Regions from separate parts of the Streptococcus sp. Marseille-Q5855 genome, predicted to be linked through region 1. Evidence: riboswitches for the same ligand, from Rfam matches in the RefSeq annotation. Region 1 holds a riboswitch; the other holds the start of a gene.
What was found. A riboswitch is a leader RNA that binds a small molecule or an ion and turns the genes downstream of it on or off. The one in region 1 is predicted to bind thiamine pyrophosphate.

Region 1 (8,344 bases):
AGAGGAAAAATAAATATGGAAACACAGGTTTATGCATTTGAGCCAGGTTTGACTGTTGGAGAATTATTAAAAAATAGTCAGAAGGATTGGCAGGCTGCAATCAATCATCGTTTTGTCAAGGAACTTTTTGCAGGGACAATTAAGAATAAGGTCTTAAAAGACTACCTAATTCAAGATTATCACTTCTTTGATGCCTTCTTATCCATGCTGGGTGCCTGCGTAGCCCACGCAGACCAGATTGAATCCAAGCTTCGTTTTGCCAAGCAACTAGGCTTTCTTGAAGCAGATGAAGACGGTTATTTCCAAAAGGCTTTCAAAGAGTTAAAAGTATCTGAGAATGACTATCTGGAAGTGAGCTTGCACCCTGTAACAAAAGCCTTTCAGGATCTGATGTATTCGGCAGTGGCTTCATCAGACTATGCTCATCTTTTGGTCATGCTGGTCATTGCAGAAGGTCTCTATTTAGACTGGGGTTCTAAAGATTTGGCTCTACCTGAAGCCTATATTCATTCGGAATGGATCAATCTCCACAGAGGTCCTTTCTTTGCAGAGTGGGTTCAATTTCTGGTTGACGAACTCAATCGTGTCGGGAAAGGTCGAGAAGATTTGACAGAACTTCAGCAACGCTGGAATCAAGCGGTCGCTTTAGAATTAGCCTTTTTTGATATTGGTTATGACGCCTAGAGAAAGTTTAGGATATTTACAAATTTGATGAGGTAAATCATTCAATGTAAATGAAAAAAATTTCTTAACAAAAGATAGAGATAAATCGAAATCAGTATATCGTATAAAGTGAAAAGGAAGGATTTCAATATGACAAGTTTAAAATTATTAAAAGAAAAAGCACCTTTGGTCATTTGCATAACCAATGATGTAGTAAAAAATTTCACAGCAAATGGATTAGTAGCACTGGGTGCCTCACCAGCTATGAGCGAGTACCCAGCAGACTTAGAAGATCTATTAAAATATGCTGGAGGATTATTGATTAACATTGGGACTTTAACGGATGATAATTGGAAATTATACCAAGCTGCTCTGAAAATTGCAGAGAAATATAATGTCCCAGCAGTTTTAGATCCTGTAGCCTGTGGAGCAGGAGAATATAGAAAAAAAGTAGCAGATGATTTAATCAACAATTACAAACTAGCTGCGATTAGGGGGAATGCTGGAGAGATTGCTTCTTTAGTAGGGATAAATGTGGCATCTAAAGGAGTAGATAGTGCTGGTGTGGATAATATTGATGAGATTGCTCTAGCAGCCAACGCTAAGTTTCATATTCCAATAGTAGTGACTGGAGAAGTTGATGCGATTGCTGTTAATGGAGAAGTGGTAACGATTCATAATGGTAGTGCCATGATGCCAAAAGTCATTGGGACAGGATGTTTATTAGGGGCAGTGGTAGCAAGCTTTATCGGACTAGAAAAAGGTCAAGAATTGAAATCATTAGAAACAGCAATGTTGGTTTACAATATCGCTGGAGAAATGGCAGAAAAACGTCCAAATGGACATCTTCCTGGAACATTTAAAGTTGAATTTATGAATGCCTTATACGAGATTTCAGATGAAGATGTAAAGGAATTCAAAAGAGTGAAGTAAAATGTTTCATAAAGAATTACTAAAACTATATTTTATTTGTGGAACGACTACTTGCCAAGGAAAAGATCTATATAGAGTCGTTGAGGAAGCCTTAAAAGGTGGTATAACCTTATTTCAATTTCGTGAAAAAGGTGAGGGAGCCCTGGAAGGTAAAGAAAAAGTTAAATTAGCAATTAAACTACAGGATCTTTGTAAAAAATACAATGTTCCGTTTATTGTTAATGATGATATTGATTTGGCGATGGAAATTGACGCTGATGGCGTACATGTAGGACAAGATGACCTTGGAGTTGATGAAATTAGAAAATTGATGCCAGATAAAATAATTGGTCTTTCTATAAAAAACGAGAAAGAATTTCAACAGTCAAAAGTTGAATATGTAGATTATGTTGGTGTTGGTCCTGTATTTGATACCCAGTCAAAAGATGATGCTGGTGGCGCTATAGGTTATGAAGGTCTTAAATTGATGAGAAAACTATTGCCACAAATGCCCTTAGTTGCAATTGGTGGGATACAGACGCAACATATTAAAGACATTATGAAGACCAATGTTGACGGTGTTTCAATCATTTCAGCAATATCGTATGCAAAAAATATAGAAAAAACTGTTCGAGAAATGAGTGAACAATAGGTATCTATCCTTGGATTCTAAGTAAGTGGAAGTTTTCCTTTTCTAAAAAGATATGTCCAGATTCAGTTTAAATAGCTAATCTATCAAACAAGACATTTGGTTTTTGCAAAAGAAAGATCTGCTGTCTTTGTGAGTGCAAGGCTGTATTTCCAGTTCAATTTCTTGAACTAGTATAAAATGTGTGTTATAATAATCATACAATTAAATAATAAAGACATTTGGGGTGCTTTAGGCTGAGATGATACCCATTGAACCTGATACAGTTAAGACTGGCGAAGGGAAATGTGAAAAGTTTTTTTCGTATGTCGAAAAGAACGGTCTAATCTTGTAAGCTAAACTCTAATTCCTATCTGTAATTAGAGTTTTTTCTTTTACGAAACTGGATGAGGGTGATACAAAGCATTTAGGTAGGTCTCCTTGAATGCCCCACTTTTCTTTAAAAAGGAGTTTTTTATGTTGAAAAAATGGCAGTTAAAAGATGTTATCTTACTTGCTTTCTTGTCTATCTTTTTTGGTGGCGTTTTTGTGGGATCTGGCTATCTGTTTGATATCCTCACTCTGATTTTAGCACCTATTGGTTTACAGGCCTTTGCCAATGAAATCCTCTTTGGTCTCTGGTGTATGGCTGCGCCCATTGCTGCCATCTTTGTTCCAAGAGTGGGAAGCGCCACGATTGGTGAAGTGCTAGCTGCGCTTGCTGAAGTCCTTTATGGTAGCCAATTCGGTCTAGGCGCTCTTTTGTCCGGCTTGGTTCAAGGTTTGGGGAGTGAACTTGGTTTTATCGTAACCAAGAATCGCTATGAAAGTTGGCTCTCTCTAACTGCTAATAGTATTGGGATTACGCTTGTTAGCTTTGTCTATGAGTACATTAAGTTAGGTTACTACGCCTTTTCACTTCCTTTTGTCCTTTCCTTGCTTGTAGTACGTTTTATTTCCGTCTTTTTCTTCTGTACCATCTTGGTTCGTGCCATTGTCAAACTTTATCATCAGTTTGCAGCTGGAGGAAAAGCATAGATGGGTCTGGAATTACGGGAGATTCAGTCCCCAATTTTTTCGGAACCGATTGATTTTACTTTTCATGTACAAGCATTTACCTTGTTAGTTGGGAGCAGTGGTTCAGGAAAATCGAGTCTCTTTCAAATGATTGCCCAAGTCAGTTCTCTTCCCTATAGCGGTCAAGTCCTGATAAATGGGAGCGAGGTCAGTCAGCTTTCTATCATCGAACGTATCCAGACGGTTGGGATTCTATTTCAAAATCCCAATCATCAATTTACCATGGAGAACTTGTTTGAGGAGCTGGTTTTTACCTTGGAAAATATTGGGCATCCCGTTCAGGAAATTGATTCAAAAATAGCAGAGGTAGTCCAGCAATGTCGCTGCAAGGACATCTTGCACCGTCCCATCCATCACTTATCAGGTGGAGAAAAGCAAAAGACGGCCTTGGCTGTTCTCTTTGCTATGAATCCTAGGGTCTATCTATTGGATGAACCTTTTGCTTCCATTGACCGCAAGAGTAGGATAGAGATATTGGAGATTCTAAAAGAGTTGGTCTCTAAGGGGAAGACAGTTATTTTGTGCGACCATGATTTAACGGACTATGAAGCCTATATAGACCATATGGTAGAGCTAAGAGACGGACAACTAAGGGAAGTGTTTCAAATCCCTTCCTCTGAGATGACACAGGTTACTTCAAAGGAAGTTGCTTCTAGCCCGGAACTATTCCATATGGATCGAACGACTTGTGAGCTTGGTAATCGCCCCCTCTTTTCGATTGTGAATTTTACATTTTACCAAGGAATTTCCTGTATTTTGGGTGATAATGGTGTTGGGAAATCAACTCTCTTTCGCTCCATTCTTCAATTTCAAAAGTATAAGGGGCGCATTACTTGGAAGGGGACAGTCCTGAAAAAGAAAAAGAGTTTGTACCGTGACCTGACGGGTGTTGTTCAGGAAGCTGAGAAACAGTTTATCCGAGTCAGTCTGCGAGAGGAACTTCAATTAGATGGACCTGATTCTGAAAGAAATCAGCGAATTTTCCAAGCTTTACAATATTTTGATCTGGAGCAGGCTCTTGATAAGAGTCCCTATCAATTAAGTGGTGGCCAGCAAAAGATTTTTCAGCTCTTGACCATCTTGATCAGCAAGGCTTCTGTGATTTTGCTAGATGAACCTTTTGCTGGTTTGGATGATAGAGCCTGCCATTATTTTTGTCAGTGGATTGTGGAGGAGAGCAATCAAGGAAGAAGTTTTCTGATCATTAGCCATCGTTTGGATCCCTTGATCTCTGTGGTTGATTATTGGATTGAGATGACTAGTCAGGGGCTCAGTCATGTGAAAGAAGTGACCATTACCAAACCTCTCCCATCTCTGAACAATGATACTCAAGGGGAGGTGAGATAGTATGGTCAAAGTAGCAACCCAGACACCGATTATCAGTCTCTTTTTGCTGATTTTATCCTTGGAAACATCTTTTATTCCTTCGATTGCTCTTAATCTTTCGGTAGTCGCATTTTGTATTCTCTTTATGCTCTATTACCGTCGATTTAAAGTATTGGCTTGGATGATTCTGCTTGCCATTTTGCCATCCTTTGCCAACTACTGGGCAGTTCATTTGCATGGTGATGTTTCCCAAGCAGTTATACTTGGTACCAGAGCTTTTGTGACCGTTTGTATCGGCCTTGTCTTTGTTTCCTCTATTTCCCTAAAAGAGCTTCTTTTATACTTGGCTCAAAAGGGGTTATCACGGTCATGGGCCTATGCCTTGATTGTGGTATTCAATTCCTTTCCCCTTATCCAGAAAGAAATCAAGTCCCTAAAGGAAGCTTGCTTATTACGCGGTCAAGAACTACATTTTTGGTCGCCCTTGATTTACAGTAAGGTTTTGATGACGGTCTTTAGATGGCGCCATCTTTACCTGAGAGCTCTATCGGCGCATGGATATGACGAACATGCACAGGTGAAGAATAGCTACCGGACTTTTTATATTCCTCAAAGGACAATATTCATCTACCTGCTGTTCTTTTTATTGCTTCAAACCAGTCTATTTTTATAAAGGAGTTATTATGGAATTTACAGATATTGCGATGGAATTATCTAAGGAAGCTTGGCAGGCTTCCTTTCATCATCCCTTTATTTTACAATTACAAGAGGGAAATTTAGAACCTGCCATTTTCCGATATTACCTGATTCAGGATGCCTACTATCTGAAGGCCTTCTCAGAAATCTATCACCTTTTGGCTGATAAGACTTCAAACCAAGAGATGAAAAGACTCTTGAAACAAAATGCTCAGAGTCTAGTGGAGGGTGAGTTATTTATCCGCCAACAATTTTTCAAGGAATTGGAAATCAGCGATCAGGAAATGGAGCAACATCCAATCGCTCCAACCTGTTATCATTACATTTCTCACATTTATCGGCAATTTGCAGAGCCAAACTTGGGCATTGCCTTTGCAAGTTTGCTACCTTGTCCTTGGTTATACCATGATATAGGCAAATCACTTAATCTTAAACCATCACCAAATCCTCTCTACCAACAATGGATTGAAACGTATACTACGGATGAGTTAGAGCAACAGATCAGAGAGGAAGAAGCTTTGGTCAATCAACTCTATCGAGAAAGTGACGAGACAGACAAGAAAAAAATGCTAGATGCCTTCCACATCAGTGTTCATATGGAAGCCAAGTTTTGGGAAATGGCCTACCAACACCAGACATGGAAGAGCGATTTACAGTCTTTAGAAAAAGGAGAAGAATAGAAGCATGAGAAAGCACCAATTACAAGTTCACAAATTAACCATTTTATCTATGATGATTGCCCTTGATGTAGTCCTTACGCCTATCTTTCGGATTGAGGGAATGGCACCGATGTCCAGTGTAGTCAATATTCTAGCGGGAATCATGATGGGACCTGTTTATGCTTTGGTTATGGCTACAGTGACAGCCTTTATCCGTATGACGACTCAAGGGATTCCGCCTTTAGCTCTCACAGGAGCGACTTTTGGAGCCCTTCTAGCAGGTCTCTTTTATAAGTATGGTCGAAAATTTTATTTTTCTGCCTTGGGAGAAATTTTGGGAACAGGTATTATTGGTTCTATTGTTTCCTATCCTGTTATGGTACTCTTTACAGGATCAGCTGCTAAGCTTAGCTGGTTTATCTACACTCCTCGATTTTTCGGAGCAACCTTGATTGGTACAGCGATTTCCTTTATTGCCTTTCGATTTTTAATCAAGCAGGAATTCTTTAAAAAAGTGCAGGGATATTTTTTTGATGAAAGGATAGACTGATGCAGGAATTGACAAATCCTTTTCCTATAGGCTCTAGTTCCCTCATTCACTGTATTACCAATGAGATTTCTTGTGAGATGCTAGCAAATGGGATTTTGGCTCTGGGATGCAAACCTGTCATGGCAGATGACCCCCGTGAGGTTCTTGATTTTACTAAGCAAAGCCAGGCATTCTTCATCAATTTGGGGCATTTGTCAGCTGAGAAGGAAAAAGCAATCCGTATGGCAGCTTCTTATGCAACTCAAGTTTCTCTCCCAATGGTAGTAGATGCGGTTGGCGTAACGGCTTCATCCATTCGTAAGAGCTTAGTTAAAGACCTTTTAGACTATAGACCCACGGTCCTTAAAGGAAACATGTCAGAAATTCGAAGTCTTGTTGGCTTAAAGCACCACGGCGTTGGTGTCGATGCGAGTGCTAAAGACCAAGAAACTGAGGATTTACTTCAAGTCTTGAAAGACTGGTGTCAGACCTATCCTGGTATGTCTTTCTTAGTTACTGGCCCCAAGGACCTCATCGTTTCGAAGAATCAGGTCGCTGTACTGGGAAATGGCTGTGCAGAATTAGACTGGATAACAGGGACAGGAGACTTGGTTGGAGCTTTAACAGCTGTTTTTCTCAGCCAAGAAAAGACTGCCTTTGAAGCTTCTTGCTTAGCAGTCTCTTATCTCAATATCGCTGCTGAGAGAATAGTTGTTCAAGGAATGGGATTGGAAGAATTTCGTTACCGAGTACTCAATCAGCTTTCGCTTCTAAGAAGAGATAAAAACTGGTTAGATGCCATCAAAGGAGATGTTTATGAATAGAGAAGCACTTAGACTATATCTGGTAACCAATCGCTATCAAGATTCCGTGGAAAGCTTTATTGAAAAGGTTGAGACGGCCTGCCGTTCAGGGGTTACCATAGTCCAATTACGAGAAAAAAATCTCACAACCAATCAATATTATCAACTGGCAAAACAAGTCAAGGAAATAACAGATGATTATCAGGTACCCTTGATCATCGATGATCGGTTGGATGTTTGTCTTGCGGTTGATGCTGCTGGTCTGCATATCGGAGACGATGAACTACCAGTTTCGGTTGCCCGACAAGTCTTGGGACCTGAAAAAATCCTCGGTGTAACTGCTAAAACAATAAAAAGAGCTCTGGAAGCAGAAACATCAGGTGCAGATTACTTGGGGACAGGAGCCATTTTCCCAACCACCACCAAGGAAAATGCGCCCATTACTCTGATATCGACCTTGAAAACAATTTGCCAAACGGTTGACATTCCAGTAGTTGCTATCGGAGGCTTGACTTCAGAGAACATTGACCAACTTATGGGCACGGGCATAGCTGGAGTAGCTGTAGTGCGTGATTTGATGCAGGCAGAAGATATAGAGGCAAAAACGCAAGTCTTTTTAACAAAGTTGCATGACATTATTTCCTAACTAATACTCAATGAAAATCAAAGAGCAAACTAGGAAGCTAGTCGCAGGTTGCTCAAAGCCCTGCCTTGAGGTTTTAGATAAGACTGACGAAGTCCGTTCAAAACAGTGTTTTGAGGTTGCAGATGGAAACTGACGTAGTTTGAAGAGATTTTCGAAGAGTATAAAAACTCTCTAATTCCCTTAAAGTGGGAACTAGAGAGTTTTTTTCTTAATCTTTAAAAGTTGTATGGTTGACTGGGCCAGAACCATGACCAAGTTGAGGAGCGTCTTGAATAGCTTTTGTGATAAAGGCCTTGGCCTTATCAACTGCCTGATAAAGGCTTTTTCCCTTGGCTAGTTCAGCCGTAATGACTGCAGCAAAGGTACATCCAGTACCATGGGTGTGACAGGTTTGAATTCGTGGAC
Region 2 (24,956 bases), on a different contig from region 1:
AAATTCATTATAGATAAAGCTTCCTTGACCCTGACCAAGATAGCTAAAGAAGTAAAGCAGCCCTAGAAAGATAAGAAAATACAAGGCTGTCCGACCAAGAAAAAGGTACAATTCTTTTCTCTGTTTCATCAAGAAAAACCATTCATTTCTGTAATTTTTGCTAAATAAGAGTGATTCTTACTAGCTTATTTTTCTACCATTGTACCACTTTATATAGTATTTTTTCAATTGTTTACCGTATGTTTTCAATAGATTTCAGCTTATTTTAAGGATTATGCGGTTTTTCTATGTCTATTTCAAAAGAAAAAAGCCTGAGATTTCCATCTCAAGCTCTATCATCATAATTGTTTTCTAATACTCAATGAAAATCAAAGAGCAAACTAGGAAGCTAGCCGCAAGCTGTACTTGAGTACGGTAAGGCGACGCTGACGTGGTTTGAATTTGATTTTCGAAGAGTATAAACTAGAAAAGTGAGAATACAAGCACTGCCAAGGCTGCACCGATAACAGGTCCCACAACAGGAATCCAAGCATAAGACCAGTCTCCGTCTCCCTTGTTTGAAATTGGAAGGATACTGTGCATGATACGAGGTCCAAGGTCACGCGCAGGGTTCAAGGCATAACCTGTTGTCCCACCTAGTGATAGACCGATACCGACAATCAAAGTCCCCACTGCAAAGGTTCCGATACCTGCCTGAAAATCGTACAGCCCCAAAGCAAAAATTGTCAAGACCAAAACAAAGGTTCCAAGGATTTCGCTGATCAAGTTAGAAACTGTATCCTTGATGGCCGGTCCTGTGCTGAAAGTAGCCAAAATATTTCCTGCATTTTCTTCTGCCTCATAATGCGGTTTGAATTGCAACCAAACCAAAATCTGACCCAGCATAGCCCCTGCAAACTGAGCTAGGATGTAAGGGAAAACGGAAGCCCAAGGCAAACCACCTTTTAAGGCCACACCGATGGTCACAGCTGGGTTTAAATGAGCTGGACTGAGTTTGCCAGATACAAAGACTGCAACTGCAACTGCAATCCCCCAACCCATAGTAATCACAATCCAACCTGAGCTGTTGCTCTTGGTTTTTGGAAGAACCACACCTGCAACAACACCATTTCCTAGAAGAATCAGGATTAAAGTTCCCAAAAATTCTCCAAATAATTCATTCATCATCTTTCTGTCTCCATTAAAAAGGAGGAGAGGGTAGACTAGGAGTCCTGCCCGCCACCTCTTTGATTTTTTCTTAATTTTTTAATTCTGCTAAATCATTATTAGCAAGAGCTGTTTTTACATCAGCACGGTAAGTTGCTTTTTCTTCTTCTGTCCAGTCATAGAATCGTCCCATTTCATCCAAAACTGGCTCAACGATACTATCCAAACTATCACGCATAAAGAGCATATGGTTGGTACGACGAAGAAGGAAGTCAACTGGGCTAAGTGCCAACTCATTGCGCATTGCATAGTGAAGGGACAAGGTATCTGCCAAGCTGAGTCCTGGTGCTTGTTCCAAACTATGAGCAAGAGCAAAGACCTTCGGTGCATTTGAACCGTAAAGATTTGCTAGGTAATGAGCTTCCTTGCTATCCAATCCACGTGACACTCCAAGTTGTGCAAAGGCTTCGATTTCTGAATCTACATTTGCTGGGTTCAATTCCCCACCTGAAACAGGATAAGTCTTCGAGTTGATCAGTTTAAAGCTACGGTCAAATTCTGCTTTGAGGATGTCAACCACGCGCTCCATAGCTCCTTCAGCCATCTTACGGTAGTCTGTGATTTTACCACCAGCAAGGGTCAAGAGACCATTATCATCTCGGTCCAAGCTAGAACCGCGAGAAACTGCAGATGGGTCCAAATGTTTCTCAGAGGTACTGCTTTCAAGCTTGCTGACAGCAGACTCAACATCTTCACGCGTTTTTTCCTTAGAGAGATAAGATTCGACAGTAGCGATTAAGTTGTTAAAGCTTTCATCACTGATGGTCCCGTTATTTCCTCCATTATAGTCAGAAGCACTATTGCCTGCGATCAATGGACGAAGACCTGCCCAACTGCTTTCAATATCATCAATGGTGATGTTGGCTTCTGGGAAGCGGTTGTTGACAATGCCAAGTAGGTAATCTACATCTTCCTGCGTCACTTTTGGATGTTCCAAATCCCCTGTGTAGTCTGTATCAGTTGTACCGAAGTAAGTCTTGTTTTCACGTGGGAGAACAAAGACCATACGGCCATCACCCAAACCTGTATCAAAGTAAACTGGCTGTGAAACCTTGATTTTGCTTGAATCCACTACCAAGTGAACTCCCTTAGTTGGACGCATTTGTGAGAATTGGGTTCCCTTATTAGACAAATTGCGTACCTTGTCGCTCCAAGGGCCTGTTGTGTTAATCACCAGACGGGCCTTGATTTCAAAGACTTGGTCTGTCAACAAATCACGAGCTACAACACCTGTAATCTTGCCACTTTCGTCAAAGAGGAAGCCTTCTGCCTTCACGTGGTTGGCAATGAGGGCACCGTCTTGGTTGGCACGTTTGATATTTTCAATCACGAGACGCGCATCGTTGTTACGGAAGTCAAGGTAAACCCCACCTCCTACCAAACCTTCTTTCTTCAAGTTTGGTTGGCGTTCCAAGACTTCTTCCTTGCTCAAAACCTTGTTTGCAGCAGGTGTGTTGTTCACACCTGCTAAAAGATCGTACAAATCCATAGCTACTTTAAGGCGGAAGAGGCTAAAGGTCGCTCCATCTTCTTCATAAACTGGTAAGAGCATTGGGTCTGGTTTTGGAATGTGAGGTGCAATTTGTTGTACCACTGCACGTTCTGAAACCGTATCTGATACCACTTCTACGTCAAATTGCTTAAGGTAACGAAGACCTCCGTGAACCAATTTTGTTGAACGGCTGGATGTTCCTTCTGCAAAGTCTTGCATTTCAATCAATCCAGTCTCAAGACCGCTAGCTGCCGCCTGCAAGGCTACACCAGCACCAGTGATTCCTCCACCGATAATCAAGAGGTCCAGGGTGCGTTCCTGCATTTTTTTAATTGATAATTCACGTGTTTTCTTTGAAAATTCCATATTTACACACTTTCTAAATAAATCGCTTTATTCTGCCAGTATTAGTCGTCTACTTCCGCAAAGACTTGCGTTGCTTTCACAGCCTTCTTCCAGCCCTTGTAGAGTTGTTCCTTGCGCGATTCGTTCATAGATGGCTCAAAGAGTTCTCCTGTCTCGTTCAAGAGTTTCAACTCATCCAAATCCTTCCAGTAGCCTACTGACAAACCTGCTAGGAAGGCTGCTCCTAGAGCTGTTGTTTCCAAGTTTTTGGCGCGTGCGATGTCAATTCCCAAAATATCAGCTTGGAACTGCATGAGGAAATTGTTCATAGCTGCACCACCATCTACTTTCAAGACTTGGATAGCTGTCTGAGCATCCACTTGCATGGTGTCGATAATGTCACGCACTTGATAAGCAATAGATTGCAAAGTCGCCTTGATAAAGTCTTCCTTACTTGTTCCACGAGTCAAGCCAAAGACAGAACCCCGAGCGTTTTGGTTCCAGTATGGAGCGCCTAGACCTGTAAAGGCTGGAACGACATAAACTTCATCATCATTGTGAGAATCACGAGCGTATTTTTCAGATTCTGGTGAATTTTCCACCATGCGAAGACCGTCACGAAGCCACTGAATAGCACTTCCTGCGATGAAGATTGAACCTTCCAAGGCATAGTAAACCTTGCCGTTAATTCCGTAACCAATGGTTGTCAAGAGGTTGTTTTCAGACAACTGCATTTCTTCCCCAGTATTCATGATGATGAAAGAACCTGTTCCATAAGTATTTTTAACCATACCAGGTTCAAAAGCCAACTGTCCAAAGAGGGCTGCCTGTTGGTCCCCAGCCATACCAGATATTGGCACTTCTCCACCGTAGAAATGGAATGGCGCTGTCTTACCATAGATTTCAGAATTAGAACGAACTTCTGGAAGCATAGCCTTAGGAATGTTGAGGATTTCCAAAATCTCATCATCCCATTTGAGTTCTTTAATGTTATAAAGCATGGTACGAGCTGCATTTGAGTAGTCCGTCACGTGAGCCGCACCGTCAGTCAATTTCCAAACCAACCAAGTATCGATGGTACCAAAGAGCAATTCCCCTTTTTCTGCTCGCTCTTGAGCGCCCTCTACATGGTCCAAAATCCAACGAACCTTGGTAGCAGAGAAGTAAGCATCAATAATCAAACCAGTCTTTTCATGGAATTTTTCCACATAACCTTGGCTTTTTAGTTGTTCAGCCAAAGGAGCAGTTTGCCGTGATTGCCAAACGATAGCATTGTAGATAGGAAGCCCTGTTTTCTTATCCCAAACGACCGTTGTTTCACGTTGGTTGGTAATCCCGATTGCCTCGATTTGATTTGGCTTGACACCACTTTCGATGAAAGCACCCGCAATAACTGACTGAACAGAGTTCCAAATTTCATTGGCATTGTGCTCAACCCAACCTGCCTGAGGGAAAATCTGAGTAAACTCTTTTTGGCTCGAGCTGACCTTTTCTCCTTTTTTATTAAAAATAATGGCACGAGAACTTGTTGTTCCCTGGTCAATAGCCATGATGTATTTTTCTTGTGACATGTGCTGTCCTCCTGATAAAGATCTTGAGGATGTTTCCTCTTTACACTTACTAGTATATAAAATAAAGCGCTTTCTTGTTCATCAACTTTTTTTAATTTTTAAAAAAATGTGAGGAGATTGTGTGAATTTCACAAAAAAGACCTGGAACAACCAAGCCTTTTAAGTGAATAATAACTGACGAATCCCTGCCAAATCTTCCATATCCAAGTCGTTTTTTAAATAATAGACTGGGGTCTGTTCTTTCTTATGAATGGGGTTATTGGTAACCAGTAAATCATAATGCCGAGTTCGGTCATAGGCCTCAATGGTAATAAAACGGTTGTATTCCAAATACCGTTTCAAAATGGCTGCCATCCTTGAAAAGACAAGAAAACCAGATGTCAAATCCAGACCAATCCGCATATGCTGGCCACCGTTTTCAGCCATATATTCGATTAACTGGAGCCATTCCCAGAAAATTTTCTTATCTAAGTCTGTCCCCTGATGAAAAGCAGGTAGAGCATGAAAAATCTCTTCTGCTGTCTCTTTAAAATCATGTTCCATCAGCAAATAGGGATGACGATTCTCCAACTGGTACTTGTAGCGATCCTGTAAAATATAGCCCTTATAGAGATAGACTTGAGCACAAAGCTGACTGAGTTCATAGGTGACATGGTCCTCTGTATAACCGCCCAGCAACTCCTCCTTTTTCATTTCTTGAATCAATTGCGTCAGTAAATCTACCAACTGCCCTCCAAAACCAAGGATATACTCCATAGTATGAAGAGGAAGAATACGATGAGATAGGAGGAAAGAGAAGAAAATCATCATCTCACCATCCTCAGTCCCCAAAGGAATGTGTTGCCCAGCAAAAAAGGACGGAGCCTTTCTCAGCAAACGAAGGTAGAAAATATTGTCAAAATACCCTCGCATTTTCTCTTCTATGACTTGAAACTGACAGGCGTTGACCCGAAGACGCTGTTGACTGATATGAGCCCAGAGAACCAAGTCCAATTTCTGCCCCGCAGACAAACTTGCACCGCAGATTTCTTCTAGTGTAGCAATCTCCTGCTTTCTCTCTGGCTTCTGCATATGGCCTTCCCATTCCTGACTGGACCAGACCTTGCGGAAAAGACAGAAATAGAAGTAACGAATCTGATGCTCTGGACCTCGCCAACGGCCATTTTGGATGGATAAGTCAAATTCTGACAAAATCTGATTTAAACCAGCTAAGTGGCGACCAAGTGTTGCCTCGCTAATCATCAATTCTTGAGCCAGCTGATGGGCTAAAAACTGTTGGTGGTAGAGAAGATAGACCACAATCTGGTATTTAACAGCATTCTCCAAAAACAGGCTCCGAATCTCTCTCCCCTTGGTAGCTGCACCGATTGACAGATGCAAATTTTCATCTTCTAAGGAGATGTTCAGCTCTAAGCCACTATCCAAAGCCTTGTCATTGAGCAGGGTGACATATTTGGTTAGGGTTGCTTTTGAAAATCCTGTTTCCTCCATTACAGCCTTGACAGTCGTCTGAGACTCTTGTAATAGAAAGGAAAGGATTGAAAATTGACCACACTCGGCTTTCTCCATCAAATCTCCTAAATACATTTGTTACCCCTTTCATTTTCTACCTTAAGCATAGCATAAATCTTACAAATGCTGAAATAATCTGTTTCTCTTTTTATTTACCTGCTGATTTTCTGGTCCATTATCCTGAAAATCAGCAAACACACGGCTCCCCCTTTGGGCATTTTTATGCTAAAATAGTAGCTATGGATAAAATTATTAAAACTATATCAGAAAGCGGAGCCTTTCGTGCTTTTGTCCTTGATAGCACGGAAACCGTCCGCACTGCTCAAGAAAAACACAAAACCCAAGCTAGCTCAACTGTAGCGCTTGGTCGAACTCTTATAGCTAGCCAGATTCTCGCAGCCAATGAAAAAGGAAATACTAAACTAACAGTTAAGGTGCTGGGTTCTAGCTCTCTAGGGGCCATTATCACGGTCGCAGATACCAAGGGGAACGTCAAAGGCTATGTTCAAAATCCTGGCGTTGACATCAAAAAGACCGCAACTGGTGAAGTTCTAGTCGGACCTTTCGTTGGAAATGGTCAATTTCTCGTTATCACAGACTACGGCATTGGAAATCCTTATACTTCCTTGACCCCACTCATCTCTGGAGAGATTGGGGAAGACCTTGCTTTCTACCTAACAGAAAGCCAACAAACCCCTTCTGCAGTCGGCCTCAATGTCCTTTTGGACGAAGAAGACAAGGTTAAGGTTGCTGGTGGTTTCCTAGTTCAAGTCTTGCCGGGAGCCAAGGAAGAAGAGATTGCTCGCTTTGAAAAACGCATCCAAGAAATGCCAGCTATCTCAACCCTTCTCGAAAGTGAAGACCATATCGAAGCCCTCCTCAAAGCTATCTACGGTGACGAGGCCTACAAGCGTCTTTCTGAAGAAGAGATCCGTTTCCAATGTGACTGTAGCCATGAGCGCTTTATGAATGCTCTTGCCAGCCTTCCAAGCTCAGACTTACAGGAAATGAAAGAGGAAGACCACGGAGCAGAAATCACTTGTCAATTCTGCCAAACTACTTACAACTTTGATGAAAACGACCTGGAGGAACTCATTCGTGACAAATCTTAATACACCTTTTATGATTGGCAATGTTGAGATTCCCAATCGAACCGTTTTAGCACCCATGGCTGGCGTGACCAACTCAGCCTTTCGGACTATCGCAAAAGAGCTCGGAGCTGGACTCGTTGTCATGGAAATGGTCTCTGACAAGGGAATCCAATACAACAACGAAAAAACACTGCACATGCTTCATATCGATGAAGGCGAAAACCCTGTTTCTATCCAACTATTTGGTAGTGATGAAGACAGCCTCGCACGCGCAGCAGAATTCATCCAAGAAAACACTAAGACCGATATCGTCGATATCAACATGGGCTGCCCAGTTAATAAAATCGTGAAGAACGAAGCTGGCGCTATGTGGCTCAAGGATCCAGACAAGATCTACTCTATTATCAACAAGGTCCAATCTGTCCTTGATATTCCCCTTACTGTCAAAATGCGTACCGGCTGGGCCGACCCATCTCTTGCAGTAGAAAATGCCCTCGCTGCTGAATCAGCAGGTGTTTCTGCCCTCGCCATGCATGGCCGTACCCGTGAACAAATGTACACAGGCCACGCAGACCTTGAGACCTTGCACGACGTAGCTCAAGCTCTGACCAAGATTCCCTTCATCGCCAACGGTGACATCCGTACAGTCCAAGAAGCCAAACAACGTATCGAAGAAGTCGGTGCTGACGCAGTCATGATTGGCCGCGCTGCCATGGGAAATCCTTACCTCTTCAACCAAATCAACCATTACTTTGAAACAGGAGAAATCCTACCTGATTTGACCTTTGAAGATAAGATGAAAATCGCCTATGAACATTTGAAACGCTTGATTAACCTCAAAGGAGAAAACGTCGCAGTTCGTGAATTCCGTGGCCTCGCTCCTCACTACCTCCGTGGGACATCTGGTGCAGCCAAACTCCGTGGAGCCATTTCACAAGCTAGCACTCTGGCAGAGATTGAGGCTCTCTTGCAATTAGATAAGGCTTAAAATGGTTCATACTGCTCTACTGATTATCGATATGCAAAAAGCATTTGATAACCCTATCTGGGGAGAACGGAACAACCCTCAAGCTGAACAACAAGCACTGAGGGTACTGGCATACTTTCGTAAGCACGCTCTTCCAGTCTTACATGTTCAACACATATCTGACAATCCCCAGTCGAAATTTCATAACAAACAAAATCAGGTGTTTAAAAGTGGATTTGAGCCAGTTACTGCCGAACCTGTCTTTCAAAAAACGGTTAATAGCGCCTTTATTGGAACAAATCTTGAAACATATTTACGAAAAAATCAGATTTGTCATTTAGTCGTTGTTGGTTTGACCCTGCCTCATTGTGTATCTACTACGACACGAATGGCAGCAAATCTTGGTTTTGAAGTCACTTTACTAGCAGATGCTACTGCCAGTTTTACCCTATCTAACAAAAACGGTCAGGCCATCTCTCCTGAGACTATCCATGAGATTAATCTCCTTTCTCTACAAAATGAGTTTGCTCAAATTCTTACTACAGAAGAATTTTTAACCCAAGTACAAGTATAAAATAATCCGTCAACTCTTATTGAGCTGACGGATTTTCTTTGATTGTAAAAATTCAAATACTGAGGGTTATTATTGACTCAAAGCAACACTGGAAACCTTACCATCCGCTCCTGTTGTAATTTGGATGACTTTTCCTCCACCAATTTTGGCATTATACTTGCCATCATCAAGAGTATAAGAGTAGCCTCTGATAGAGTAGTTTTCTTTCTTTCCATCAGCAGATTCTACTGTGAATTGACCTCCTGATGAAACTGTGATGGTTTCGCCATTGGCTCCCTTCCAGTTGCCCGCTGCTGCTGAAAAATCACCATCCACCATTGTTAGAACACCCTTGTAGCGTTTATTTTGCTCTACTTGCTTGTCTTGAAGTTTACGGTCAGTTGTTGATTGGTTAGACTGGGCTTGAGGAGCCTGAGCAGGTGTTTGTTGATTAGACACCTCTTGACCATGTCTTTGCTCTGGTGCAGGTGTTGTTTGTGATGGTGTTGTAGTTGCTGCAGACTGGTCGGTAGACGCCTTAGCCTTTTCAGATGAAGCTGAACTTAAGGATTTCTGAGTCTTGCTTTCTTTGCTAGCAGAAGCTGCTTTAGAACTTGATGATTGGCTTGTCTTAGCAGAACTGCTTGCTTGAGTTGTTTCCTTTTTATTTCCACAAGCTCCCAGTAGCAAGGTAGAAGCCAATACAGTTGCTGCCATCAATTTGATATAAGTTTTCTTTTTCATTTTTCTACTCCTTTGTAATATTTTAGTAATATAAAGAAATCTTTTTGTAATGTAATTGTAACATTGGGATTTAAATATGTCAACAATTTATCTAAACTATTTTAAAAATCTTAAATACTTTAGATACATTTACTCCTCCTACTCTTCTATTCGTAATAAAACAGAAAAACAGGAGATTTTTCTATTAAAAATTTGAATTTATTTTTTGTAATCGCTTGCATTGCGTTGGACAAAGGAATATAATAACATTGAAATAGAATATAGGAGATGCACTCTTATGCTAAATAAGTATTACAAGTATCTTCCTTGGTTGATTTTGGGAGCTATTGGCTCTTATCAATCAGCAACTTACTATTCGCGAACTGCATTTGATGTCTTCCATCTGACTACACTCTTTATGATTGTTTATATAGCTTTGCTATTCCTACACGAAAAATATCTCAAGTATCGATACAAAGACTTCTTTACTCACATATTGAATAATCCTAAGAAAGATAGGCATCCCTAAAAGCAGTCGTAACACAAAACCATCTCATTATGGTACATAAAGAGGTCGGGAACTTTGTCCCGACCTCGTTTTTATGCAATATCAAATTTTAACTGGCCAGCTTTGACACCAATCTTAAGTGTGCTGCCTGCCTCTAATTCTCCCTTAAGAAGAAGTTCTGCCAACTTGTCCTCCACTTCTGTTTGTAGGGTTCTGCGAAGTGGACGAGCTCCCATCTCTGGGTCATATCCTTGATTGGCCAACAATTTCAGTGCGGAAGCTTGTAATTTCAAGTCAATGCCTTTTTCAGCTAAACTTGCCTCTAAAGGTTTGACCATAATCTTCACCACTTCCTGCATATGGTCACTAGACAGGCTATGGAAGACCACCTTTTCATCAATACGGTTGATAAACTCAGGTCTATAAGCTTTTTTCAGCTCTTCGAACATGCGTTTTTCCATATTTTCCTGATCAAAACGAATATCCTTAGCTCCAAAACCGACGGTCTTGTCATCCCGAAGGGCTGTCGCACCAAGGTTTGACGTCATGATGATAATGGTATTTGAAAAGTCAACCTTGCGCCCCTTGCTATCTGTCAAGACACCATCATCCAAAACCTGTAAGAGAACATTAAAGATGTCTGGGTGGGCTTTTTCTACCTCATCAAAGAGGAGAACAGAGTATGGTTTGTTGCGAACCTTCTCGGTCAACTCCCCACCTTCTTCATACCCCACATATCCTGGAGGAGCTCCGTTGAGACGACTGGCTGCGAATTTTTCCATATACTCACTCATATCAAAGCGGATAAGAGCTGATTCGTCGTCAAAGAGGACTTCTGCCAGAGCCTTGGCTAATTCAGTCTTCCCGACACCTGTAGGCCCTAAGAACATAAAGGAGCCAATCGGACGCTTGTGACTGCGAATCCCTGACTGATTGCGGCGAATGGCACGGCTAATGCTTGAAACTGCTTGATCTTGACCGATAACACGTTTGTGCAATTCAGCTTCCAAATTCAAGTATTTCTTGGCATCAGTTTGAGTCAGTTTTTGGACTGGAATACCTGACAAGCGACTCAAGGTGGTCAAAATATCAGACTCTGTCACCAAGTCTTTATAGACAGGCACTTCCTCTTCTTTTGCGATTAGCTGAGCTGCCTGTTTCCACTTGCCATCCATCAAGGCCTTGTCAGCTGGACTCAAGTCAGAATCGTCTGCTTTTACATGCTTTGATTTATTTTGCACTGTTGCTGCTGCCTCATCCAAGAGGTCGATAGCAGAGTCTGGCAAGTGACGGCTAGTCAAGTAACGATGAGCCATCTTGACGGCTGTTTCAACCGCCTCATCTGTGATTTGCACACGGTGATGTTTCTCATAAGTCGCCTTCAAGCCTTGCAAAATGGTCATGCTGTCTGCCACACTTGGCTCTTCAATCGTCACTTTGGCGAAACGACGAGAAAGGGCTGCATCTTTTTCGATATGTTTTTGGTATTCTTCCTGAGTGGTGGCACCAACCGTTCTCAAAGTTCCACGCGCCAAGGCTGGCTTCAAGATATTGGCCGCATCCAGAGTTGAGTCAATTCCACTCCCAGAACCCATGATAGTGTGAAGTTCATCGATAAAGAGGATGACTTGGCCATCTTCTTCAATATCCTTAATGATATTGTTCATGCGTTCTTCAAAGTCACCACGGAAGCGTGTCCCTGCAACGACATTCATCAAGTCAAGCTCTAACACGCGCATCTTAGCCATTTCCGCAGGTACATCACCACTAGCAATACGCTGGGCAAGACCAAGCGCCAGAGCTGTTTTCCCGACACCAGCATCCCCAACCAAGACAGGATTATTCTTGGTTTTCCGGCTCAAGATTTGAATCATACGGGATATTTCCTTGTCACGACCGATGACTGGCTCTAATCTGCCAGAGCGAGCCTGGTCCGTCAAATCATGCGTATAGTCCTCAAGTCCACCACTCGGAGTCTGGGGCATTCCCATCATATTAGCCATAGAATTTTGTTTGTCAGCCACAGCACGATGGCGTTGGCGTAAAGCCTTGAGGTCTTCACGAGTCCAGCCTGCCCGTTCTTCTAAATTTCGACGAAGAGCAGCAATCTTGACCTGATCTTTCTTGTCTTCATAAGAAAAACCAGCCCTCTCCAAGATACGAGTCGCCAAGGCATTGCCATCATGCAAAATCGCATAGAGGACGTGCTCTGTCCCTAGCACCTTAGCATGGACCACTGACGCTACATACTCTGCTTCGTCAAAAAGAACCTGCAAACGACGAGAGAACGGCAATTCCGTAAAGGTTTCATCCTGGCTATAGTCCGTTTCAGTCAGTTCCAAAGCCACCTCTTCCAAACGGTCCATCTCATATGGATAATCATTTAAAGTCGCCCCTGCCACACTATAACTGTGATTGGACATGGCAATCAACAAGTGCCAAGACTCTAGATAACGAGCTCCAAAATGGCTAGCAACCATGTAGGCACTTTCGATACATTCATTCAATGCTTTTGAATAGTTCATCTTACTTCCCTTTTCTATCTACCTCTTGTATGACCTGTCGTAGCATGTTTGCACGAACAACTGGAGCTTCTTCTCCTAGAACTCGATCCAAAGCTACCGCTACCAGCAAATTCATCTCCTGCTTGGTCATCAATTCCTGCTCAACCAAAAGCTGTAGAATATCCTCATAAATTTCTTGACTAACTCGCTCGCCAATCGAATAAAGCAACTCTCGGAGCATTTCATGATGACTAGAAAACTCAATCCGTCCTATACGAATGTAGCCTCCGCCACCACGCTTACTTTCAACCAAGTAGCCTCTACTTTCCGTAAAGCGTGTCTTGATCACATAGTTAATCTGACTAGGAACAACCTGAAAGGTATCCGCCAACTGACTCCGTTGCAACTCCACAATTCCAGATTGATCTAAAATCGCCTTGATGTAGGCCTCAATATGATCCGATGTATTTTTAAATCTCATTACAAACCCACCTCTCTCTTTGAACCTTGACTATCTTTGACTATTATACCGAAATTTTCTCATTTTTAAAAGAAAAAGGGCGCTGGTAAAGGATAATCTTCACCAACTCCCTATTTTTCTACTTATCTAAGCCTAATTCTGCCAAGATTTGACGTTTGTAGGCAATCTTTTGGACTTCCTTGTCCTCATCTTCAGACCAATCTAGTTTAATTTCTGAAACAATCTGCCCAGGGCGATTTTTCAAGACATAGATGCGGTCGCTGAGACTGAGGGCCTCCTCGATACTATGCGTGATGATCAAGGTTGTTAGCTGCAACTGCTTATGAATCTCAAGGTACCAAGCGTGGAGTTCCATCTTGGTCATCTCATCCAAGGCACTAAAGGCTTCATCTAAGAGAAAGAGCTTGTGCCCGAAAAGATAGGTACGAAGTAAGGCTACACGCTGGCGCATCCCACCACTGAGTTCATGAGGGTATTTATCTCTTACAGCTGTCAACTGAAAGGTCGCAAGAATTTCATCCGCGCGAGCAATAGCTTCCGCCTTATCCACCTTTTGAATCAAGAGGGGCAGAATGATATTACCAAGCACCGTCTTGTGCTCCAAGAGCAAGTCCTTTTGCAACATATAACTCACGCGCCCCTTGGGATTTTCTTCACCATCAAGGACAATTCTCCCTGACTGAACTTCTAAAATCCCTGCGATCAGATTAAAGAGGGTGGTCTTTCCTACACCACTTGGACCTAGGATGGAAACCACTTCACCTGAAGTCACTTTCAGATTGATGTCCTCTAAAATCCTCTCCTGACCATAGGCATAACTGACGTGTTCTAGTCTAATTTCTGTCATTATTTCACAAATTCGTTAGTGAAGCCTTTATCTGTCAAGTCTTCTTTAAGGATACCATTTTCTTTATCCCATTTGTAGAAGGCATTCCAGCGAGCTGCATCAAATTGACCCCATTTTTCCTTGTCGCTTGCGTATTCTTTTGACAAGTATTTTTGAGATTCGATGACAAAGTCACGTTTTTCCTTGAGTTCAGGTGCATTCTTAATGAGGATATCCGCAGCTTCTTCTGGATGTTCCATAGCGTATTGGTAGCCTTTTTTGATAGCTTGGATAACTTTGCGAGCTTCTTCCTTGTTGTCTTTCAAATAGTCGTTGTTGGCGATGATGACTGGTGAGTAGTAGTCAAATTCTTTAACGTAGTCTTTCAAGTACATGAAATTAGCATCTACACCTTGAGATTTAGCAAGGATACCATCCCATCCATAGTAGATCCAAGCAGTGTCAAATACTCCATTGGCAATCGGTGTGATAGAGTTTGAATCGTTGTTTGGTACTTTTTCGACTTTATCAAAGTCCCCACCTTGTGACTCTACCAATGTTTTCAACATAGCAAGTTCAGTTGGGTCATTCCAAGTTCCGTATTTCTTCCCAACCAAGTCTTTAGGACTATTGATATTGTCAGACTTACGAGAGATGATTCCTGATGTATTGTGCTCAACAATAGCTGCAACGGCAGTAATTCCTGCTCCTTTTTCCAATTTTTTAGCCATATAGTCTTGGAAATACACTGCAAATGGTGCCTTACCGTTAATGACTAAGTCAGAAGAACTTTCTTCTGGTGGCAATTTCAAATCAACATCCACTCCAGCTTCCTTGAAATAACCTTTTTCCTTGGCCACATAAAGCCCTGTGTGGTTGGTATTTGGTGTCCAGTCTAGGATAAAGTCGATCTTCTTGAGTTCTGCTTCTTTATTGTCCTTAGAAGCAGTTCCTTGACCACAAGCTACAAGCACAACAGCTACAAGAGCTGTTAAAACAGTTAAAAACACTTTCCATGTTTTCTTCATTTCAATTTCCTCTTTTCTTTTTCAGAAACATTCTTATTCTACGAACGTTTCCATTTAATAACATATTTTTCACTAATATCGACCAACTTCATACCCAGAAGACTGATAATCGATACCAGAATAATAATAGCAAACATGGTATCATACTGAAACAGTTTCTTGGACTGAATCATGTAGACACCTAGTCCTTCAAAGCCTCCCAACCACTCAGATACTACTGTTGTGATAAAGGCGTAGGAGACACTGACCCTCAGACCAGCATAAAAGTAAGGCAGGCTGACTGGAATTTTAAAATGCCACAGGATTTGCCAAGACTTGGCCCGCATCAGACTAAACAAGGTCAGCATATCCTTGTCACAATGCCTAAAACCGTCCAAAATGCTGACGATAATTGGAAAGGTTGTCGTCAAGATAATCAAGACAATCTTGGGCAAAATCCCATAACCGAGCCACAAGACCAAGATAGGAGCTATAGCAATGGTTGGAATGGTCTGAACGACCACCATCATAGGGTAAATCAGGTCATTGAGCCAAGTCAAACTATCCATAAGTATAGCCATGAGACAGGCAATCAAGACTCCCAAAATCAGTCCCAATAAAGCCACTCTCAAGGTGGCCCAGCTATGGTGCCAGAGAAATTCTCTGGCACGAACAAAGGACTGGAGAATTTCAAGAGGTGTCGGCAGGATAAACTTGGGGAGAAGTTTAAGAAAACCTGCTAACTGCCAGATTGACAAGACTCCCAGAAAGCCCAATAGACTAATGTGTCGTCTCAGTATACTTTTCAAGTTTCTCATCAATACTTAAAATCTCTCCTACATTTATTTTGACATTGGCAAAGACATTATCTGCCTCCTGCCCTGCCACTTCCAGCGCTTCTTTGAGAATACGCATAAGCTCATCAAACTCCCCTTCCAAGACCGTTTCAAATGGTGTCACCACCATGGTCACTTCTTGAGCTTGCAGATAAGCAATGACCTGATCGATAACAGCAATCCGATCAATCCCCTGTGCTAGGGGTAAAACTTGCAAGGCAATGCTTGCTTTCATAAAAACCTCCTCTTCTCATTTTCCTTTGACAAAAAGAAAAACCTTTACCATATATGGAAAAGGTGCAGAATAGACTAAGTATCGTTCCCTACGCTGGCATTACCCAGATCAGGTGCGGTCGAAGTTTAACACTTCCTCTCAGACTGTACACAGACTCCCATATATTATATAGATATATGATAGCGCAAAATAAGAAAAATGTCAAGGAAACTGCTTACAGAAAAGAGCAGGAAAAATTTCCTACTCCAATTTTCTATACTCGTTCTCCATCACTGTTTACTCTGTAGCCATCCACCGTCGTATTGACAGCTAAGGCACCCGAAGAGTAAGAATAATACCACTTACCAGAAACTTGATACCAGCCTGTTTTCATTGCCCCTGAACTATCCAGATAATACCACGAGCCATTTTCCTTTAACCATCCTGTCTGCATTTCACCAGATGATTTCAAATAATACCAGCTAGAACCATCTTTCAACCATGCCGTTGATTTAGACCCATTTGATTTGAAATGATACCAACTACCATTTATTTTCTTCCAACCAACAGTCAATCCATTATTTGAGCTATAATTAGAGCTATTTCCTGATTGATTCTGATAATTCTGTGAAGAGGTTACTCCCTCTAGCTGGATATAGCGACGACTTCCGTTATAAGCCGTATAACTCAACCACTTGTAGCCGTCTTTTTCGAGAATTTGATCATAATGAACCTTCTCCCCAGGATAATAGTAATCAATCGCAGTTGCGCTAGCTAGGGGTTCAGTTTTGATAGCAGACTTAGACTTGAAATAATGTGTTCCTCCTGTTGAAGAAAGACTAGAATTACCTAGAGGATTTTTATTCACAGCCTCCAATTGAACATAACGATAGCTTCCGTTATAAGCTGTATAACTCAACCACTTGTAGCCGTCTTTTTCGAGAATTTGATCATAATGAACATTCTCCCCAGGATAATAGTAATCAATCGCAGTTGCGCTAGCTAGTGGCTGATTTTTGATAGCAGACTTAGACTTGAAATAATGTGTTCCTCCTGTTGAAACTGAGGTTTGACTATTCCCAACACTGCCACCAGCCAAATCTTTAAAATGAATAAATCCTGTCATCGTATTTGCTTTTATACTTCGTTTATTATAGGCTTCTGTATAACCATAGTTATATTCCTCGATCTCAATCTGATCTCCCATTACATTTGACACCCAGGCAACATGCCCATAAGTTCCTGCAGTAGACCAAGCAATGGAGCCAATCGTCGGTGTATTATCTACACGATAGCCTTCACGACGAGCACGATGCCCCCATTCATTCGCATTTCCATAAGCCCTTGGAATCTCAAAACCATTGACATTACTCAAACGAAAGGCTGCAAAAGAAGTACACTGACGAGAATACATGCGCCACTGATCAATCTCCTGGCTCCCATTTTTATAATAAACAGGATAATCATCCCCTCGCGCAATCGATCCATTTCCTCCAGAATAGGCATAGACACTATCACTCGCTGCTAACATCAATCCTACTACTAAAAAAGGAACAAGCTTTTTAACTGACATCTTCAAGTAATAACTTGTCCCTCTTACTATAAACGGTAAAATTTTCATTCTTCCTCCTTGAAAATAATATAGTACTCAATGAAAATCAAAGAGCAAACTAGGAAGCTAGGCGCAGGCTGTACTTGAGTACGGCAAGGCGAAGCTGACGTGGTTTGAATTTGATTTTCGAAGAGTATAAATCGAAGATTGCCTTCACTTAAACTATTCGGAGAAAAAAGAAAAAGTGAGAAAATTTCTCACTTTAGTCAAGATAATGAATCAAATTCTTTTCTGTAAGAATATCTGAATAAGTAAAGGATTCAACATAAACATTAGCTTGTTTATCTCCTTCAACGTTCCCAAATTCCACAATAAATAGGGATGGATAAACTTCAATTAGCTTACCCAATCTATTTTTTTGGCGCTTACGTCCATTTTCCAAAGTCATTTCAATTACATGACCCTCATGTGCCTTGATTTCCTCTTTGATTTTTTTCATCTTAGCTACATCTGTAAATGCATCTGTCATTTTATGCCTCCCTTTTTGAGATACTTGAAAATTTATTGTATTCTTTTTGGAAAATCAATTCCACTGTTCCACGAGCTCCACTACGGTTTTTCTCGATAATAACTTCCACCTTATTATTTGGGATACCGTCCTCTTCTTCACCACCACGCTCATAGTAATCGTCACGATAGAGAAAGGCTACGATATCAGCATCCTGCTCAATAGACCCAGATTCACGAATATCAGACAAGACTGGTCTTTTATCCTGACGTTGTTCTACACCACGAGACAACTGACTCAGAGCGATTACTGGAACCTTCAATTCCTTGGCTAGGATTTTCAACTGACGTGAAATTTCTGAAACTTCTTGTTGGCGGTTTTCTCGCCCAGTTCCCGTGATAAGCTGCAAGTAATCTATCAAAATCAAACCTAGATTGCCCGTTTCTTGAGCCAGTTTACGAGAGCGAGAACGAATCTCTGTAATTCGAATCCCTGGCGTATCATCGATATAGATACTGGCGTTGGCTAAATTACCTTGAGCAATGGTATACTTTTGCCACTCCTCATCAGTCAATTGACCCGTACGGATAGAATGCGATTCCACCAAACCTTCTGCCGCCAACATACGATCCACTAGACTTTCCGCACCCATTTCCAGTGAAAAAATAGCAACCGTTTTGTCTAACTTAGTCCCAATGTTCTGAGCAATATTCAAGGCAAAGGCTGTCTTACCAACCGCTGGACGGGCTGCTAGGATAATCAACTCCTCCTCATGAAGTCCAGTCGTCATATGATCTAAGTCACGATAGCCTGTCGCAATACCTGTAATATCGGTCGTTTGTTGCGAGCGAGCTTCCAGATTTCCAAAGTTGAGATTCAACACATCTCGAATGTTCTTAAATCCACTTCGATTAGCATTTTCGCTGACATCAATCAGCCCTTTTTCTGCCTGAGCAATGATTTCATCAGCTGGTTGCGAAGCCTCGTAAGCTTGATTGACAGACTCTGTCAACTTGGAGATTACTCGCCGTAGCATTGCTTTTTCTGCAACGATTTTAGCATAATACTCCGCATTAGCAGAAGTTGGCACAGAATTGACAATCTCAACTAGGTAAGACAGGCCACCAATATTCTGCAAATCACCTTGATTATCAAGGATAGTACGAACCGTTGTTGCATCTATAGCATCGCCACGATCGGATAAATCAACCATAGCTTGGAAAATCAAACGATGGGCATACTTAAAAAAGTCCCGAGACTCAATATATTCTCGCACAAAAACAAGTTTACTCTCATCAATAAAGATAGCCCCCAAAACAGATTGCTCAGCTAAGATATCTTGAGGTTGTACTCGTAACTCTTCTACTTCTGCCATCAGACTTCCCTTCCTTTTACAATCTTGTCAAGAAGGTGTAAACTTATCCTTCTTTCACACGAAGATTGATTACACTTGTGATATCTTGATAGATTTTCACTGGCACATCAATCAAACCAACCGCTCGAATCGGAGCTTGTACTTGAATATGACGTTTATCAATCTTAATTCCAAATTGCTTTTGCAATTCTTCTGCAATCTTCTTATTGGTAATCGAACCAAAGGTACGACCATCTGGACCAACTTTTTCAACAAATTCTACAATAGTTTCCTCTGCTTCTAATTGGGCTTTAATTGCTTTTGCTTCTGCAATCATCTCAGCATGAGCTTTTTCTTCAGATTTTTGTTTACCACGAAGTTCACCTACAGCTTGAGCAGTTGCTTCTTTGGCTAGATTCTTTTTGATAAGAAAGTTTTGCGCATACCCTGTTGGTACTTCCTTAATTTCGCCTTTTTTACCTTTTCCTTTGACATCTGCTAAAAAGATTACTTTCATTCTTCTTTCTCCTTTTCCTTTATTTCATTTAATACAATCTCTGTCAGTTTTTCACCTACTTCTGACAAGGTTGAATCCTTAATTTGAGCTGCTGCCAAATTAAAGTGGCCTCCACCTCCCAGCTCTTCCATAATCCGTTGTACATTCAGCTTACTACGACTGCGAGCTGAGATAGAGATAAATCCTTGTGTATTCTTCGCAAGAACAAAACTCGCTTCAATACCTGACATAGCTAACATGGCATCTGCTGCCTTACTAATAACAACTGTATCATAGCATTTCGAGTCCGTAGCCTCTGCTATCAATACATCTGAACCTAATTTACGCCCCTGTAAAATCAGTTCATTGACCTCACGATATTCTTCAAAATCTGTCGCAGCGATTTCTTGGATAGCAATACTATCGCTTCCTCTCGTTCTGAGATAGCTAGCAACATCAAATGTCCGACTAGTCACTCGTGAGGTGAAATTTTTAGTATCCAGCATCATACCAGCCATTAAAACACTTGCCTGCATACGACTCAGACGATTTTTCTTAGAATTCTGGAACTGAATCAATTCTGTTACTAACTCACTGGCACTGCTTGCACCACTTTCGATATAAGTAATAACTGCATTGTCTGGAAAATCCTGATCCCTTCTGTGGTGGTCAATAACGATGGTCTGTGTAAACAAATCATAAAATTCTTTTGATAATGTTAAGGCTGTCTTTGAATGGTCTACAAGAATCAACAAAGAACGATTGGTCACCATCCCCATTGCATCCTTAACAGACAACAACTTCGTAACTCCTTCTTTTTCTAAGAATGAAACAGCTCGTTCAATATCTGGAGACATTTGTTCTTCATCATAAAGAGCATAGCTATTTTCAATCACATTGCTGGCGAATAACTGCATACCTACAGCAGAGCCCAAGGCATCCATATCTAAATTTCTATGTCCAACTACAAACACTTGATCCACACTACGAATCTTATCAGATATGGCTGTCATCATTGATCGAGTACGGGTACGAGTGCGCTTGATGGACGCAGCCGACCCACCGCCAAAGTAGACTGGATTTTTCGTTTCATCATTCTCCTTGACAACCACCTGGTCGCCACCACGTACTTCAGCCAAATTCAAGTTAAGCAAAGCAACTTTCCCTATTTCATCATGATTTCCATCGCCATAAGAAAATCCCATACTTAAGGTCAAGGGCAACTGCCTCTGTTTCGACTCTTCTCTGAAAGCATCAATAACAGAAAATTTATCATTCATCAAGCCCTCAAGCACCGTATAGTCCGTAAATAGATAAAATCGATCCATACTTACCCGACGAGAAAACATCATGTATTTTTCTGAAAACTCTGATATAAAATTAGCTACAAAACTATTGATTTGACTAATATCTGACTCAGAAGTTGCATCCTCCAAATCATCATAATTATCCACAGAGACAATCCCAATCACTGGTCGACTTGTTACCAATTCATCTGTTACGGCTTGCTCCCTGGATACATCTACAAAATACAAAACACCGGAAGAAGCATCCATATGAACAGCATAACGCTTCTCACCCAGCTTGGCATAAGTAGACGGATTTCCTACTGAAGCCTTGATAATCGTTTGAACAGCTTCCAAATCAAAATCGCCATCTTCCTTGGTCAAAATCAATTCAGCATAGGGATTAAACCACTCAACCTCTCCAGAAGATAAATTCAATTTCATAACACCTACAGGCATCTGTTCCAATAGAGATGTCAAACTTTCTTCCGCTTGGTGGTTTACATACTGTATCTGTTCTACATCACTCCTTGTATAATGCACTCTCAGTTTCTTAAATAAAAAAACATAGCCTCCTACAAAAAGAAACAAAATTAAAAGCGTCAACAGATTATTATTAACAAAAATAATGAAAGTGGATAAGACTCCAAACGCAATCAATCCTACTAGAATAGGAAAAATTGGACTTACATAAAATTTTTTCATTCCAAACCTCTTGGCACCCATTATACCATAATAACCCTCAAAAAGCGACTTTTAAAGAAGTTTATGGCTATTAGCATTAACAGTTTAGCTGTGAGTTTATACATTCAGTCTCTATTTCTTCTTGATTTGAACATAAAAAATAGAGGAAGAAGTAGTCATCCTCTATTTTCTTCATTAACGATAGTTTCTTTAACTAAAAGAGACTATTCTCCAACTTCTATCTGAAGACCTTTCAATCTTTCTTGAGCTTGGCTTACAATAGACTCTATAATAAACTTACAAGGTTTGATTTCTTTGACTAACCCCGCAATCTGACCACTCATCATTGAACCATTTTCTGTATCTCCTTCATAAACCGCTTTAGAAAGAGATCCGATAGTAATTTCCTCTAATTCCTCACGGTTAGTTCCTTTTTGCTCTAATTCAATATAATGATCAGTCATGGCATTTCGGATGCAACGAACTGGTGCCCCAGCAATCCGTCCAGTAACAGCAGTTGCCGTGTCATTTGCCTCCAAAACTGCTTCTTTGTACTCTGTAGCAATCGGACACTCATCTGAAGCTAGAAAAACAGTTCCCATCTGTACACCTGCTGCTCCTAAAGCAATGGCTGCAGCTAGCCCTCTACCATCCGCAATTCCTCCTGCTGCGATAACAGGAATCGTAACAGCATCTACAATTTGCGGGATAAGAGCCATAGTATTACTTTCTCCGATGTGACCACCTGCTTCTGAACCTTCTGCAATAACAGCATCAACTCCGAGTTCTTGCATTTTTTGAGCATGTTTCACACTAGCAATAACTGGAATAACCTTAATTCCAGCTTCCTTCAAATAAGGCATGACATGTTTTGGTGTTCCCGCCCCAGTTGTAACAACAGGTACTTTTTCTTCGATAATAACTGTAACAATATCTTTGATATTCTTCATCATCAACATAATATTGACACCAAAAGGCTTATCTGTCAACTTTCTTAACTCACGAATTTCTTCACGTAACTGTTCTCCAGTCATCCCACCGGAGGCAATAATTCCCAATCCCCCAGCTTCTGATACAGCTGCAGCTAATTGATAATGAGAAATTTGAGCCATAGCTCCTTGAAAAATTGGATATTTAATTTGTAAAAGTTTTGTAATAGACATGTGAATACTCCTTTATTTTCTGTTGCTTCTTGTTGGCGTATGGGTAGTCATCCCACCTGATCCAAGTCAACAAGAAAATGAAATCATTTGTCTCCTTATATACGACTATCCTAAAAAAATTGGTTTGCGATCTTGCCTATCTGTAAAAGGAATTATTGGAGGTCGAGAGCGTGGCACATAATCTACAAATTCTTTACCTTCTTTATCAAACTGGGCGACTGCTAAAAATTGATCATGATAAAAGAAAAATTTATAGTCATTTTCAAAAGCTTGACGGAGCCACTTCTCTTTTGCCAAGATTGATTTCATAGGGTAATCATCCACTGCAGGAACCCACAGAGAATTCCGATGAACATGTGTCAACATCAAATCTCCCATATGAATCATCGTATCCTTTCCTTGTTTCAATAGAATAATACTATGACCATTACTATGACCACTCGTACGAATCATTTGAATTTCTGGAATCACATTAATGTATTCTGAAAAAGTTGTTACTTGCTTTTCAATTGGTTCCCAGTTTTCTCTAAGATAAGTGCCTTTTGTCCGATTATTAGGATTTCGCATTTCATACCATTCGACATCGTTTACAATGATTTTTGCTTTGGGATACTTGGATACCAAGTCTCCAGAGACATCCCTATAGGTCAAACCACCTGAATGATCATGATGCATATGAGTCATGAGAACAACATCAATCTGACTAGTAGTCAATCCTAAGAGTTCCAAACTCTCCTCAACCCTGCTCTCTGATAAAATACCTAAATTTCGTCTTTGTTTTTCTGATAATTTAGCTGTATCAAAACTAGTATCAATAAGGTAATTTTTCTCCTTATATTGAATCAAAATTGGATCTGTTAGCTCAGCCATCATATTATCCTCATTGGTTGGATAATAGCGCGACCATACAACTTTAGGAACAGGGCCAAAAAGTGTTCCTGCATCAGTTAATTTATCTGCACCACGTAGCCAAGTCAACTTCATATCATGGAACTGGTATTCCTGTAGTGTGAGATTTGTCATTCTTTACTCCTTTAGCCACTGACAGGCAATTCGCTTGCGAATCGAATCTCCTGATTTACCATACATTTCAAGCGTTTTAGCATCTTTTAAATACCGGTCAATGGGAATATCTTCCACAGTATGCAGAGGGCTCATCAACCGAATAATATCCTCAGAAATCTCCAAGGCAACTTTTGTTGTATAAAGTTTAATCTGACATACAAACAAAAGTGCATCTCCCATGTTATCTTGATACGAATTAAAATACGCTTTTGCTGAACACAATTTTGTATACAAGTCTGCAAACTGATACTGATAAACAGTTGCATCTAGTAAACGCTTGCCAAATCCACGTTTAACTTTCACAAAAGACAATCCTTTTTCAAATGCACCTTCAGCAACTCCGAGGGAGACTGCACTAAGACCAAGCTGTAATTTTTGAAGAATATCATTCAATTGTTCAGCACCTGATAAGCTCAAACCCAATAATCTGTCTTGCGTCAGAAGCACATTGTCAAAGGCAACAGAACTGATGGGTAACCCCTTTAGACCTGGTTTACTAATGTCATCACCAATAACAACACCTGGGTCTCTTGTATCGACTATGAAAAAACCAAAAGAATCTTTTCCCCCATCTGCTTCTATCTTCGCAAGGATCAATAAAATATCAGCAAATCGACAATTAGACACAATTGATTTTTCACCTGATAAACGCCAACCAGTAGCTGTTTTCGCAGCAGTAGTTTCAATTACTGACAAACTTTCCATGGATTTTCCTTCAGAGAATCCCAAGCCTACTAATCTCTCACCTTTGACTAATGATTCAAGATAATGAGACTGCTGGTCTATGGTTCCAAAGCGCATAAAAGGGTAGATTCCATAGTAAGCTTGAGTCAATAAAATTGTAGAAAATGCTGGAAAATACTTTGCAATCAGACGAATAAGAGTTAGAAAAGGTACAGTCGCCCCATCAAGCTGACTATCTACACAAGAGGAAAAAATATTATATTTATCAATAAATTTAGAGAGTAACTCTCTCGGAAATTGATTTTCATCCTCCCTGTTCCTCAAATAG

Region 2: another riboswitch for thiamine pyrophosphate. It lies ahead of OC529_RS09065 (MTH1187 family thiamine-binding protein); the one in region 1 lies ahead of OC529_RS06215 (ECF transporter S component).

The regions. Positions count from the first base shown of each region.
Region 1 covers NZ_CAMPPR010000004.1:195,813-204,156, reverse strand. The annotation lists gene OC529_RS06230 (TenA family protein) at 16-684, shown strand; gene thiM (hydroxyethylthiazole kinase) at 814-1,596, shown strand; gene thiE (thiamine phosphate synthase) at 1,598-2,227, shown strand; TPP riboswitch at 2,437-2,525, shown strand; gene OC529_RS06215 (ECF transporter S component) at 2,681-3,241, shown strand; gene OC529_RS06210 (ATP-binding cassette domain-containing protein) at 3,242-4,627, shown strand; gene OC529_RS06205 (energy-coupling factor transporter transmembrane component T) at 4,629-5,279, shown strand; gene tenA (thiaminase II) at 5,290-5,982, shown strand; gene thiW (energy coupling factor transporter S component ThiW) at 5,987-6,511, shown strand; gene OC529_RS06190 (hydroxyethylthiazole kinase) at 6,511-7,314, shown strand; gene thiE (thiamine phosphate synthase) at 7,307-7,939, shown strand; gene OC529_RS06180 (hypothetical protein) at 7,950-8,072, shown strand; gene thiD (bifunctional hydroxymethylpyrimidine kinase/phosphomethylpyrimidine kinase) at 8,148-8,344, opposite strand, start outside.
Region 2 covers NZ_CAMPPR010000006.1:532,353-557,308, forward strand. The annotation lists gene OC529_RS08990 (teichoic acid D-Ala incorporation-associated protein DltX) at 1-129, opposite strand, end outside; gene OC529_RS08995 (MIP/aquaporin family protein) at 463-1,167, opposite strand; gene glpO (type 1 glycerol-3-phosphate oxidase) at 1,238-3,064, opposite strand; gene glpK (glycerol kinase GlpK) at 3,106-4,614, opposite strand; gene OC529_RS09010 (helix-turn-helix domain-containing protein) at 4,774-6,201, opposite strand; gene hslO (Hsp33 family molecular chaperone HslO) at 6,366-7,238, shown strand; gene dusB (tRNA dihydrouridine synthase DusB) at 7,225-8,205, shown strand; gene OC529_RS09025 (cysteine hydrolase family protein) at 8,207-8,758, shown strand; gene OC529_RS09030 (hypothetical protein) at 8,828-9,481, opposite strand; gene OC529_RS09035 (hypothetical protein) at 9,759-9,989, shown strand; gene OC529_RS09040 (ATP-dependent Clp protease ATP-binding subunit) at 10,061-12,493, opposite strand; gene OC529_RS09045 (CtsR family transcriptional regulator) at 12,495-12,953, opposite strand; gene OC529_RS09050 (ABC transporter ATP-binding protein) at 13,072-13,800, opposite strand; gene OC529_RS09055 (ABC transporter substrate-binding protein) at 13,800-14,807, opposite strand; gene OC529_RS09060 (ABC transporter permease) at 14,846-15,604, opposite strand; gene OC529_RS09065 (MTH1187 family thiamine-binding protein) at 15,567-15,857, opposite strand; TPP riboswitch at 15,926-16,028, opposite strand; gene cbpD (choline binding-anchored murein hydrolase CbpD) at 16,111-17,457, opposite strand; gene OC529_RS09075 (Veg family protein) at 17,651-17,917, opposite strand; gene dnaB (replicative DNA helicase) at 17,919-19,271, opposite strand; gene rplI (50S ribosomal protein L9) at 19,315-19,767, opposite strand; gene OC529_RS09090 (DHH family phosphoesterase) at 19,764-21,737, opposite strand; gene OC529_RS09095 (DUF561 domain-containing protein) at 21,941-22,879, opposite strand; gene OC529_RS09100 (MBL fold metallo-hydrolase) at 22,985-23,902, opposite strand; gene OC529_RS09105 (acyl-CoA dehydrogenase family protein) at 23,906-24,956, opposite strand, start outside.